Regions from separate parts of the Williamsia sp. z34 genome, predicted to be linked through region 1. Evidence: predicted binding sites of a transcription regulator. Region 1 holds the regulator's gene; each other region holds the start of a gene.
What was found. Region 1 encodes LexA, which represses DNA repair genes until DNA is damaged. Its sites were predicted from a motif close to CGAACANNTGTTCG; they were not measured.
Positions count from the first base shown of each region.

Region 1 (4,061 bases):
ACGCGATGACCGGGTCAGGTGTGCTGGTGCAGAACGCCCTGTTCGCCACCCTCGACCCGACAACCCGGCGGATGTCCCTCGACGACGGACGCGAGATCGTGGTGACCGACACCGTCGGCTTCGTCCGACACCTGCCCACCCAGCTCGTCGAGGCGTTTCGCTCGACGCTGGAGGAGGTCACGGACGCAGATCTGCTGCTGCACATCGTCGATGGTTCGGACCCGATACCCACCGACCAGATCAGTGCGGTGCGCAAGGTCATCGATCAGGTGATCCAGGACGAGAAGGCGACCGCACCGCCGGAGCTTCTCGTGGTGAACAAGATCGACGTGGCCGACCCGACGGTCCTGACTCAGCTGCGGGGTCTGTTCCCTGATGCGGTCTTCATCTCGGCGGCCACCGGAGAAGGCATCCCGGAGCTCCTCGAGCGAGTGCGCGAGCTGGTGTCGCGGCACGACGTCCATGTCACCGTCCGCGTGCCCTATTCCCGGGGTGACCTGGTCTCGCGGATCCACGCCGAAGGCGATGTCTCAAGGGAAGAACACGGGCCCGATGGCACCGAGATCGTCGCGAGTGTTCCCTCGGCGCTGGCCAGTGCGCTGACCGAGTTCGCGGCCTCCGATCTGTTCTGAATCAGGCTGTTCCTGAAATCGGGACCGTCGAGCCTCTTGGGGTAAATGTAGAATCCAGTTACAGTTGTTGGAACCTGCACGTTTTGACACCTCGTTATGGAGACCTTGATGGAACGTACGCTTTTCGAGCCTGAACACCTCCTCTACCGCGATTCGTACCGCAGCTTCCTCGAGCAGCACGTGGCGCCGCACCACGCGCGGTGGGAAGAGCAGAACATCGTCGATCGCGATGTGTGGATCGAAGCAGGTAAGAACGGCTTCCTCGCCGTGGATGCACCCGAGGAGTTCGGCGGCGGCGGAGTCGACGACTTCCGCTATCAGGCCATCGTCTCCGAGGAATCCGCCCGCGGTGGATACAGCGGTCTGGGATTCACCCTGCACAACGACGTCATCGCGCCGTACCTGCTGGAGCTGACGACCGACGAGCAGAAGGCGCGCTGGCTTCCCGGGTTCACCTCCGGTGAACTCATCACCGCCATCGCGATGACCGAGCCCGGAACCGGTTCAGACCTGCAGGGCATCAAGACCACCGCCAAGAAAGACGGCGACCACTGGGTGCTCAACGGATCGAAGACCTTCATCACCAACGGCATAAACGCCGACCTGGTGATCGTGGTCGCACGTACCGACCCGGAGGCCGGCGCGAAAGGCTTCAGCCTGCTGGTCGTCGAACGCGGTATGGAAGGCTTCGAACGCGGCCGCAACCTCGACAAGGTCGGCATGAAGGCACAGGACACCGCCGAGCTGAGCTTCGACAACGTCCGCGTGCCCGCCGAGAACCTGCTCGGTGAAGAGGGTCTCGGCTTCATCTACCTCATGCAGAACCTGCCACGCGAACGGCTGTCGATTGCGGTGGTCGCTGCTGCCGCGATGGAGCAGGTGCTGGAGACCACCGTCCAGTACGCCAAGGACCGCAAGGCTTTCGGTCGTTCGATCGGCACCTTCCAGAACACCCGGTTCCTGCTGGCCGAGCTGTCCACCTCGACCACGACGACCCGCGTCTTCGTCGATCACTGCATCGGTCTGCTCAACGAGAAGAAACTGACCGTCCCCGACGCCGCGATGGCCAAGTACTACGCGACCGAGAACCAGGTGCACCTGGTCGACCGGTGCCTGCAGCTGCACGGTGGGTACGGCTACATGCGTGAATACTCGGTCGCCAAGGCGTTCCTCGATTCTCGCGTGCAGACCATCTACGGCGGAACGACCGAGATCATGAAGGAAGTGATCGGCCGCAGCCTCGGGGTCTGACCCCAGGATCTGATCGCTCACCGCCTCGAACGCGAAAGGCGGGGTGTACCGGAAAGTTCCGGTACACCCCGCCTTTCGCACTGTCTGGGGATGATCTGCCTACGACCGGCAGGTCAGAGTCGGCGCATCACGGTGACGACCTTGCCCAGGATGACGGCGTCGTTGCCCGGGATCGGATCGAACACCGGGTTGTGGGGCATCAGCCACACCGCGTCCTTGGTCCGTTTGAACGTCTTGATCGTGGCGTCACCGTCGATCATCGCGGCGACGATGTCGCCGTTGTCGGCCACATTCTGCTGGCGTACGACCACCCAGTCGCCGTCGCAGATGGCGGCGTCGATCATCGATTCGCCGACGACCTTGAGCAGGAACAGCGAACCCTCGCCGACCAGCTCCTTGGGGAGAGGGAAGACGTCTTCGACGGCTTCTTCGGCCAGGATCGGCCCGCCGGCGGCGATCCGGCCGAGCACCGGGACGAACGTCGGCGTGGGCATGGATTCGTCCGGTGTCTGGACCTGACCGGCCGCGGTGGCCGGGTTGAGGTCGGTGTCCTGGATGTTCACCGCGCGGGGCCGGTTGTTCTCGCGCTGCAGGAAACCCTTGCGTTCGAGGGTGCGGAGCTGGTGGGCGACCGAAGACGTCGAGGTCAGGCCCACCGCGTCGCCGATCTCCCGGATGCTCGGCGGGTAGCCGCGTTGGCGGACCGAGGTACGGATGACCTCGAGAACTGCTTTCTGGCGAGGGGTCAGTGAGCCCTCGGCGAGTGGTTCGGTGGCGACCACAGTGGTCGCGGCCCCGTCCGCCGGTGTCGGGGGCTGGGTTGTATCGGCCATCAGGTCCTCCAGTTCATGCGGTGTCGGGCGGGGTCCATGGGACAAAGATAGTGCAAATGGTCACAAGTCTCAAACATTTGTTCGAGAAGGCGTGGCGCTTTGTCGGAGGCCCGTGATACAAATCGAACACTCTTTCAATCGAACGAGTGATCGAATAGGGATTGAACCGATGACCGAGGACTGAACCCATGACTGCAGCCACCACCATCACCCGGCCGGCCACAGCTCGGCCTGTTCACCACCCCGAGAGCGATACCGCCACGCGCACCACGCGCCCGGTACGGCCCTCGGACACGACCCGCCCCGCCGGTCGCCGACTGTCCGCGCAGCGCCGCGTGGCCGTCTCCTGTGCCGCATCGCGTAACTCCGAGCAGCGGATACCGACCGAACGTGAGATGGTTTTCGTCCGTAGGCGCGCCTGGGCGGGCGCGGCGGTCACCGGCGTGGGGCTGATGCTGGTGGTCGCCTTCATGACGTTCTTCGGCGGAGTCATACAGCAGTCGAGCGATCCGGCCCGGCTGGGCACCGAGGTCGTCCGCGTCCAGTCGGGGGAGTCGTTGGGCGCCATCGCATCACGTATCGCCCCCGAGATGCCGACCGAGACCGTGGTCGCAAAGATCATGGAGCTCAATGCAATGAACAACTCGGCACTGTCGGTGGGTCAGGCATTGGTCACCCCGGTCTACGCGAGGTAGACGGTGGAGGGGCCGCGATCACGGACGGTATCCTCGAAGGCAGAGTGTCTGGTCAATCCGCCCAGGCCGTCGACTGTCGAGGGATCGTGCATGCATTGCCCGTTTTGCAAGAACGAGGACACCCGCGTAGTCGATTCGCGAGTGGCGGACGAGGGGCAGGCCATCCGTCGTCGCCGTGCCTGTTCGCAGTGTGCACGCCGCTTCACCACGGTGGAGACCGCGGTGCTGTCGGTGGTCAAGCGCACCGGCGTCACCGAACCCTTCAGCCGCGAGAAGGTCATGCGCGGCGTCCGCCGCGCCTGCCAGGGCCGTTCGGTGGACGACGACAAGTTGCAGCATCTCGCGCAGCAGGTGGAAGAAGCCGTGCGGGCATCGGGTTCGGCGGAAGTCCCCGCCAACGAGGTGGGTCTGGCCATCCTCGGCCCGCTCCGGGAACTCGACGAGGTCGCCTACCTTCGATTCGCCTCGGTCTACCGGTCATTCGACTCGGTGGACGATTTCCAGAAAGAAATCGACGACCTCAGGTCGAGCAAGTCCTGACGACACCCCGCGGCCTAACGCAGGTCGCGGATCGCCTTGATGGCACGCTTTTCTGAAATCGGGTATGCGGTTCGGAGCTGTTGAGCGAACAGTCCGACTCGTAATTCCTC
Region 1 covers NZ_JCANWW010000002.1:268,531-272,591, forward strand. The annotation lists gene hflX (GTPase HflX) at 1-632, shown strand, start outside; gene AC51GT_RS05585 (acyl-CoA dehydrogenase family protein) at 741-1,883, shown strand; gene lexA (transcriptional repressor LexA) at 1,997-2,716, opposite strand; gene AC51GT_RS05595 (LysM peptidoglycan-binding domain-containing protein) at 2,905-3,411, shown strand; gene nrdR (transcriptional regulator NrdR) at 3,502-3,951, shown strand; gene hrpA (ATP-dependent RNA helicase HrpA) at 3,966-4,061, opposite strand, start outside.

Region 2 (4,061 bases), on a different contig from region 1:
CTTGACATCAAGCTATCGGATGCGGAACTCGACACCATCGAGGCCACTGTCCCGGCCGGCGCCGCTGCCGGCGCTCGCTACGCCGAGGACCATATGGCGATGCTGGACAGCGAACGCTGAGAACTTCTTTGGTGCCTGCCCGGGTGGCGGTACCGTCAACTGAGTGACGACGATGTCGACAAGTCGCATTCCTTACTCATACTGATCAGGCGCATCTGAGCCGGAGCGGGTTGGCGGGTCGGTTTGGGTTGGCGAGTCGGATTCACGAGTGGTCAACTCCTGCATGGTTGCGGCCAATGCCGCACGGCGATCAGCGAGAACCTTCTCCCAGGCTGCTGCGAGGGTTTCGTTGACGTGTTGGGCCCGGTTGACCCGCGGTTTTCGTTCCGGATCCACCGACGCCGGCGGTATCCACCCGACCCGGCCTGCATCGGGGCCTTCGGTGATCATGATCGTCTGCCACTGATGCGGTCCGTCACCGATGAGTTTGTGGTGCGGCGGGCAGGCTGATCCCATCATGTCGATGTCGGTCAAACCACCATTGATCCAGGCAAGTAAGTGATGGGCCTCGACCCAGGTCGCCGGATTGGTACAGCCAGGATGTGAGCAACCGCGATCCCGGACGAACAACGCCAACCGTTGCCCCTTCTGCGCGGTCCGTTTGGTCCGGCCGAGATACAACACCTCAGCGGAGTGGTCAGCAAAGACAGCCAGATATTTGTCGGACCGGGCCGCCAGATCCAGGGCCTCTTTGACCGGAATATCGACTCCCGACGCCGTTCTGGCGATCCCCGCACACTCGTCGAGCTGCTGCTTGGTCATCGTGACAATCAACTGCGCCGGCAAACCACGATGCGACTTACCCAGCAGATTGCACTCCAAAATCGTCTTCAGGATCGCCTTGAACGCGTCGTGACATTGTTGGCCCTTCGAACGGGTATCCCGCTCGGCCGCAGCCTTGATCAGCTCTTTGTCCTGTTTCGGATCATCGGACGCACCGGTCGGCGAGTTCGGGTCGGCTGGATTGTTCATCCCCGGTGCCGCCCACACATCCATCACCGTCCTCAACAGGGCCAGCGTTTCGGGATCGAGGGTGCCGGTGATCTTGGCCATCAGATCCACCCCCTGATCCCCGATACCCAGCGAGCGTTTGCGGGCCCGATCCGAATCGTCGGTCAACCGACCATCAGGATCGACCCGGGCCAACACCGCACGGCCGGCGGCGGTCAACTGGGTGGGATCTTGGCCGACAGCTTCTTCGGTCATCCAATGATCCACCACGTCATAGACTGCCGGGTCCGAGGCCGATGGGATCTGTTTGCGCACATCCAACATGACATCCATATGCGCCGCCCCGATCAAACCGCGTGACCACGCCTGTTCTGCGGCAGGGCATTTCGGCGCCAACTCTTCACCCTGCATCGTATGGAACCGGCCGACCGCCTCCAGGGCTCGGATCCGGGACATGGTTTGCCCTTTGCTCAGCCGCAACTCGCTACGGGTGAAACCGAACAGTGACGAATACCCGGCTTCGGTAAACGATGACCGATCCGAGACCCGCAACAGGTGACGCAACCCGGTGAACTCGACCTTACGGGCGATCCGTTCATGCACCCGCACAAGCTCATTGACTTCCGCGCCAGACATATCGGAATCAGCGCAGTCCGCGATATCGGCAACGAGCAACTCCAACTCGAGGTACTTGCGCACCAGTACCGGAACCGGCGAGGAATCAACCGAAGAGTCAACAGGTGGATCGTCAGTCATCATGCCCCCCAGCACATCTGATCGAAGTATTGCCATAAGTCTACCCGCGATGCCACCAGATGTCGAATGTTTGTTCGACTCAAGACGCCGAGCTTCTTCCGTAGCTTGATAGCGCTGCCCGGCCCCGCGTTATCGCGATCTGATGCGATAGGTTCGCCGGATGACGGCACTCGTGAGTGAGCTCATCCGTGGGGTCCGCAACCAACTCACCCCATCGGAACGACTGGTCATCGAAGTGTTGCTCGAGGACTACCCGGTACCCGGGCTCGGATCAGCCGCCTCCCTGGCACAACAGGCACAGGTGAGTGTGCCGACGGTGGTCCGCCTCGTTGCGAAACTGGGTTTCGACTCCTATTCCGATTTTCGCGAGCAACTCAAAAGCGAACTCGCCCAGAGGCTATATGTCCCGACCGACCGATACCCCGACGATTCGCGCCGGTCGGCCACCACCTTCTTGGAATTGGCCGAGAAATCGGTGGCAGAGTCAGTACGCCGCACCTTTTCCGACATCCGGCCCGCAGACTTCGAAAGGCTGGTCCACCTACTCGCCGACACCAGCCGCCCCGTGTACATCACCGGCGGGTGGTCGTCGGTGGTGCTCGGTCAACACCTGGCCTCGTACTTGTCCCTCCTGCGTTCCGGGGTCCAACTGGTTGCCGTCGACAGCGGTAGTCGGACCCGGGCACTACTGGGCCTCGACGAGCACGCGGTCGTGGTCACATTCGATTACCGCAGCTACCAACCCGATACCGTCACGTTCGGGCGCCAGGCCAAGCGCCTCAATGCCACGCTGGTGCTGATCACCGACCCGATCCTCTCGCCCCTGGCACCAGACGCAGACGTCGTGCTCACCTCATCGGTGTCCGGCCCGCCACCGTTCGACGCACTCACCTGTGGGCTGATGCTGGTGGAGACGATGCTCAGCGTGCTCGCCGAACGACTCGGCGAACCCGCGCACCATCGCCTGGCCGGCTTCGAACAACTGCTCGCCGACCCCAAAGCGACAGACTGGCCGGACTCAGAGCCGTAACACTGAATTAACTGTTACAGATGGGCTCTATCACTGAACGGGATATAACATTGAGCCGTCCGCACCGGACGCCCATACTGCTCCTGCGAGAGTGCGCCCATGACAACACCTTTCGACTCTCATGCGCTTGACGAGTTGGTCCAACCCCATCGTGTCCATGCCAGCCTCTACACCGATCAGCAAGTATTCGCCTCCGAGATGGAGCGCGTCTTCGGTGGAACCTGGGTCTACCTCGCGCATGAAAGCGAGATCCCCGCACCCAACGATTTTGTGCGTAAGCGGCTCGGCCTACGGCAGGTCATCGTCACCCGCGACCGAGGTGGCTCAGTCCACGTCCTGATCAACCGTTGCACGCATCGCGGCGCCACCGTCTGCCGGAATGATTCGGGCAACAGCAAAAATTTCGTATGTCCCTACCACAACTGGAGTTTCGACAACACCGGTCGACTGATCGGCGTTCCGATGAAAGGCGGATACGGCCACTCTTTCCAGCCCTCGAACATGGGGCTTGGACGCGTGCGTACACAGTCCTATCGCGGACTTGTGTTCGCCACCCTCAATCCGGAGATGCCAGATCTGGAAGCTCACCTCGGTCCGGCCACCACCCTGATCGATCAGTGGCTCGACCGCTGGCCCGGCGCGCAACTGGAGGTCAGATCAGGACAGCACCGGCTCAGTTATCGCGGGAATTGGAAGCTGACATACGACAATTCGGCCGACGGCTACCACCCTGGCTATTCACATGCCTCATTGTTGAAGATGCGGAAGGAGCGCTATGGGGTCGGCGTCGACATGCAGTGGGTACTGGGCGACGTCGACAGCGGCTTGCAAAGCGTGACAGATCTGGGGAACGGTCACACCTTCCTCGATCAGCGCGACGAGATCGTCGAGTACTGGAGCAGTGCAGCTCCGATGCCCGGCGGCGACCGGTACGCGGAGATTCTGCGAGAACGCCTGGGCCACCGCACCGCCGCCGCCGCATTGGATGTTGCGGTCGGATCCGGCATGAACCTCAATATCTTCCCGAACCTACTGATCATCGGCAATCAGATCCAGGTGATCGAACCTTACGGTGTCGCCGAGACCACCCTGGTCTGGTACTCCACCCGACTTGTTGCCGATGACTTACCTGATGAGATCAACACCTTACGGATGCGCCTGCAAGAAGATTTCCCGGCATTCGGCGAGCCGGACGACCTCGCGAACTTTGAGGAATGCCAAGTGGGACTGGGTATACCCGAGATGGAGTGGGTTGATACCAGCC
Region 2 covers NZ_JCANWW010000003.1:139,878-143,938, forward strand. The annotation lists gene AC51GT_RS09335 (aldo/keto reductase) at 1-120, shown strand, start outside; gene AC51GT_RS09340 (HNH endonuclease signature motif containing protein) at 193-1,770, opposite strand; gene AC51GT_RS09345 (MurR/RpiR family transcriptional regulator) at 1,928-2,797, shown strand; gene AC51GT_RS09350 (aromatic ring-hydroxylating oxygenase subunit alpha) at 2,897-4,061, shown strand, end outside.
Region 2: a site for LexA is predicted at 1,831-1,844, ahead of AC51GT_RS09340 (HNH endonuclease signature motif containing protein). Genes of this name have one in related genera too.

Region 3 (4,061 bases), on a different contig from region 1:
CCCATTCCGTGGGACACACATCGGCGATCGGCCGGTCGCAGATGACCATGCCACCGGAGTGGATGCCCAGATGCCGTGGCATGCCGTTGATCTGCTCGGCCAGATCGAGGACGTCGTCGGGGATGTCGGTCTCGTCGGGCGACGCGGACCCGTATCGGTGCACCTGCTTGCTCCAGGCATCCTGCTGACCCACCGAGTATCCGAGGGCCCGGGCCATGTCGCGCACCGACGACTTACCGCGGTAGGTGATCACATTCGCGACCTGGGCCGCGTTCTGCCGGCCGTAGCGCCGGTAGACGTACTGGATGGCCTCTTCGCGCCGATCCGATTCGATGTCGACATCGATGTCCGGCGGGCCGTCCCGGGCCGGCGACAGGAACCGCTCGAACAGCAACCCGTTGCTCACCGCATCCACCGCGGTGATCCCCAGGGCATAACAGACCGCGGAGTTCGCCGCGCTGCCCCGACCCTGGCACAGGATGTCGTTGGTGCGACAGAACGAGACGATGTCGTGCACCACCAGGAAGTAGCCCGGGAAGCCCAGTGAATCAATCACATTCAGCTCGTGTTCGATCTGCTGGTATGCCTTTGGATGCTGTTGCGGGGTGCCGTATCGCTCCAGGGCCCCCCGTGCGGTGAGCTCCCGCAGCCACGAACTCTCCGTATGCCCTTGCGGCACATCAAAAGGCGGCAGCTGCGGTGCGATCAGGTGCAGCCCGAACGCCAGGTCTTTGGCCAACATGACAGCGTTGTCGAGGGATTCCGGATGCGCCGCAAGCAACCGGGCCATCTCGTCCCCGCTGCGCAGATGCGCGCCACCGAGCGGACCGAGCCACCCGTCCATCTCGTCAAGACTGCGCCGTGCCCGCACCGCGGCCATCGCCATCGCCAGCCGCCGACGGTGTGGTGCGGCGAAGTGCGCGCCCGTGGTCGCCACCGTCTGCACCCGATTACGGTGGGCGATCTGTGCGAGGGCGGCATTGCGCTCGTCGTCTTCGGGAATGCCGTGGGCGGTCAGTTCCATCACCACGTTGTCGCGGCCGAACTTCTCCACCAGATCACGCAGCGCCTTCTCGGCAGCCGACGGACCCCCGGATTCCAGCGCACGGCGCACGTCCCCTTTGCGGCATCCACTCAGGATCAGCCAATGCCCTTGCGCGGCCTGCGCCAGCGTATCGATGTCGAAGCGCAGCAACCCCTTCTCCCCGGCCGCCATGTGGCCGTCGGCCAATTGACGGGAGAGGCGGCGGTACCCCTCCTGCCCCCGGGCCAGGACGAGCAGGTGAGAACCACTCGGGTCGGCGATCCCGGTCCGCGATGAGTCGTGCTCCAAGGACAACTCGGACCCGAAGATGGTGGGCAGATCCCACTCCCGGGCAGCCTCGGCAAACCGCACCACCCCGTAGAACCCGTTGTGATCGGTGATCGCCAGCGCCTCGAGCCCCAGCCGGTAGGCCTCTTCCGCCATCTCCTCCGGGCTACTCGCACCGTCGAGAAAGCTATAGGAGGTATGGGCATGCAATTCGGCGTAGGCAGTGGCAGAGACCCCCCTGCTCAGCGCTCCGGCCGCATAGGGTTCGCGCTTGCGCGACCACGCCGGACTATCACTGCCGTCACCGGCAAAGGTCTCACCGGACCGGCCGCCGTCAGACGGTCGACCGGACAGTACGCGCTCCATCTCCGACCAGGTCGGAGGGCCATTGTGCCAGCCCATAACCCATCGTATCGAACATATTTTCGAATGACAAGTTGTGCTGAACCGCCCGCCCCACAGTCGAGAGCGCTGAACTACCTCCGTGCCGTGACGTCGTCTCTGGCATTGTTGCCTCCCATGACGGAACGCATCGCAGCTCGCCCGGCCGAACCCGACCGGGGTGGTCGGATACTGGCCGCGACATCGGTCATCGACACGCCGTTCCTGGCGGTCGACGAGCAAGTGCTCGACGCGAACATCGCCCGCATGGCCGCCTTCGCGGCCACCGCCGGACTCCGGTTGCGGCCCCACGCCAAAACGCACAAGTCCCCGATTCTGGGGCGACGCCAATTGGATGGCGGCGCAACAGGCTTGACGGTTGCCACCATCGCCGAAGCAGAAACCTTTGCCTCCGACGGATTCTCAGATCTGTTCATCGCCTATCCGCTGTGGCTCACCGAGAACAAGGCCGCGCGACTGCGTGCGGTGATGAAGCGGGCGCGGGTCCTGCTCGCGGTCGATTCGGTTGCCGGCGCGCAGCAACTCGCAGCGCACCTGCCCGGGACTTCTGTACTGATCGAGGTCGATTCGGGACATCACCGCACCGGTGTCGCCCCGGAGCTCGCCGGTGAGGTCGGGGCAGGCGCGGTCGAAGCGGGACTGCAGGTGGTCGGCATCTTCACCTTCCCCGGACACAGTTACCGCCCCGGAGGCCCATCCGACGCCGCCGGGGAAGAATCCCGCGCCCTGGCCACCGCGGCCGAATCACTGCGCAGCCGCGCGATCACCCCGGTGATCCGCAGCGGCGGTTCGACGCCGTCGGTCTCCGATGCCGATCCCACCGTCCTGACCGAGATCCGTCCGGGTGTCTACGTGTTCAACGACGCGCAACAGGTCGAACTCGGGGTCGCTACCATGGCCGACGTGGCATTGACGGCAATCGGCACCGTGGTGCACAGCAGCGGGACAAAAGCCGTCGCCGATGTCGGGAGCAAAGTCCTCGGAGCAGACCAGCCGACTTGGATCAGCGGCGGTGGCCGGCTTCCCGACGAACCCGAGGCGCGCATCACCGCACTCTCCGAGCATCACGCGACGATCGATTTCTCCCATGCATCGCGAACCCCGGCACCGGGGTCGCGGGTCCGGATCGCCCCCAATCATGTGTGTACCGCCGTCAATCTCGCCGATGCGCTGATCGTGGTCGGCGCGGACGACGCGGTGACCTCCTGGCCCGTCACCGCTCGGGGGGCCAACACGTGAGACGTCTGGGAACCGCGGCCGTGGCCGCCATGATGTTGGCCGTCGCCGGGTGTGCTTCTGACGAACAGCCCGAGACAACACTGGAATTGACCACCGCCCCCGACATCGAGTTCGAGCAGATCGGCATCGACGAGGTCCGCGATGCGGCAACCGAGCTGGTCAGATCGACCAGCGATCTGGGGATCGACATGATCCACGACGCCCAGTCTGCCGCCGATCAGCCGGCCAATCAGGTGGTCTCCCCGTGGGGTGCCATGGTCACGCTGCAGATGGTGCGGGCCGGCGCCGGCGGCAACACCGCCGCCGAACTCGATACCGTCCTGGGTGTCTCCGATCCCGACGCCGTCGCAGCGTTGATCGGTCAGCTCGATCAGGTCTCGGGTGATCCCGGCAACGTCGATCGGAAGAACCCACCGTCGCCCCCGGTGTTCCATCAGGCCTCGGGGATCTTCATCGACGACTCCCTCAAGGTCGGTGCCGACTATCTCGAAGTGCTCGGACGCAGCTTCGGTACCGGCGTCTACCCGGTCGACTTCTCGGTGCGGCAGACCGAATCGGCACTCAACCAGTGGATCTCGGTCAACACCGGTGGCGAGATCGCCGAGACCCCCACCGAGTACAGCACCGAGACCGTGATCAGTCTGCTGTCGACGGTGTTCCTCGCCGGCGCCTGGCAGCAACCGTTTTCCCCGGAGTCCACCGTTTCCGCGGAGTTCACCACCACCGGCGGTTCGGTGTCCAAGGTCGCCACGATGAACAAGACCTTGACCGTGTCACTGCGTCGCGGGCCCGGATGGTCCGCGATCGAGCTGCCGTACTCACAGAACCTGGCCATGCAGGTCTTGTTGCCGGACATCGGATCCACGCCGGATGACCTCCTGAACGGCACCGCTCTGACCGATGCGGACACCGCGCTGCGAGCCGGCCCCGAGTCGTCGGTGGCGGTGAGTCTGCCCCGGTGGGACATCGACGACAAGGTGGATCTCAAGGCCACACTAGAACGGCTCGGTGTCCGAGATCTGTTCACCGACGCCGCCGATCTCACCGCGATCAGCCAACAATTGGTGGTCACCTCTGCGGCACAGAACACCTCGATCACCGTCGGTGA
Region 3 covers NZ_JCANWW010000010.1:68,399-72,459, reverse strand. The annotation lists gene AC51GT_RS21585 (error-prone DNA polymerase) at 1-1,714, opposite strand, end outside; gene AC51GT_RS21580 (alanine racemase) at 1,832-2,953, shown strand; gene AC51GT_RS21575 (serpin family protein) at 2,950-4,061, shown strand, end outside.
Region 3: a site for LexA is predicted at 1,727-1,740, ahead of AC51GT_RS21585 (error-prone DNA polymerase). Genes of this name have one in related genera too.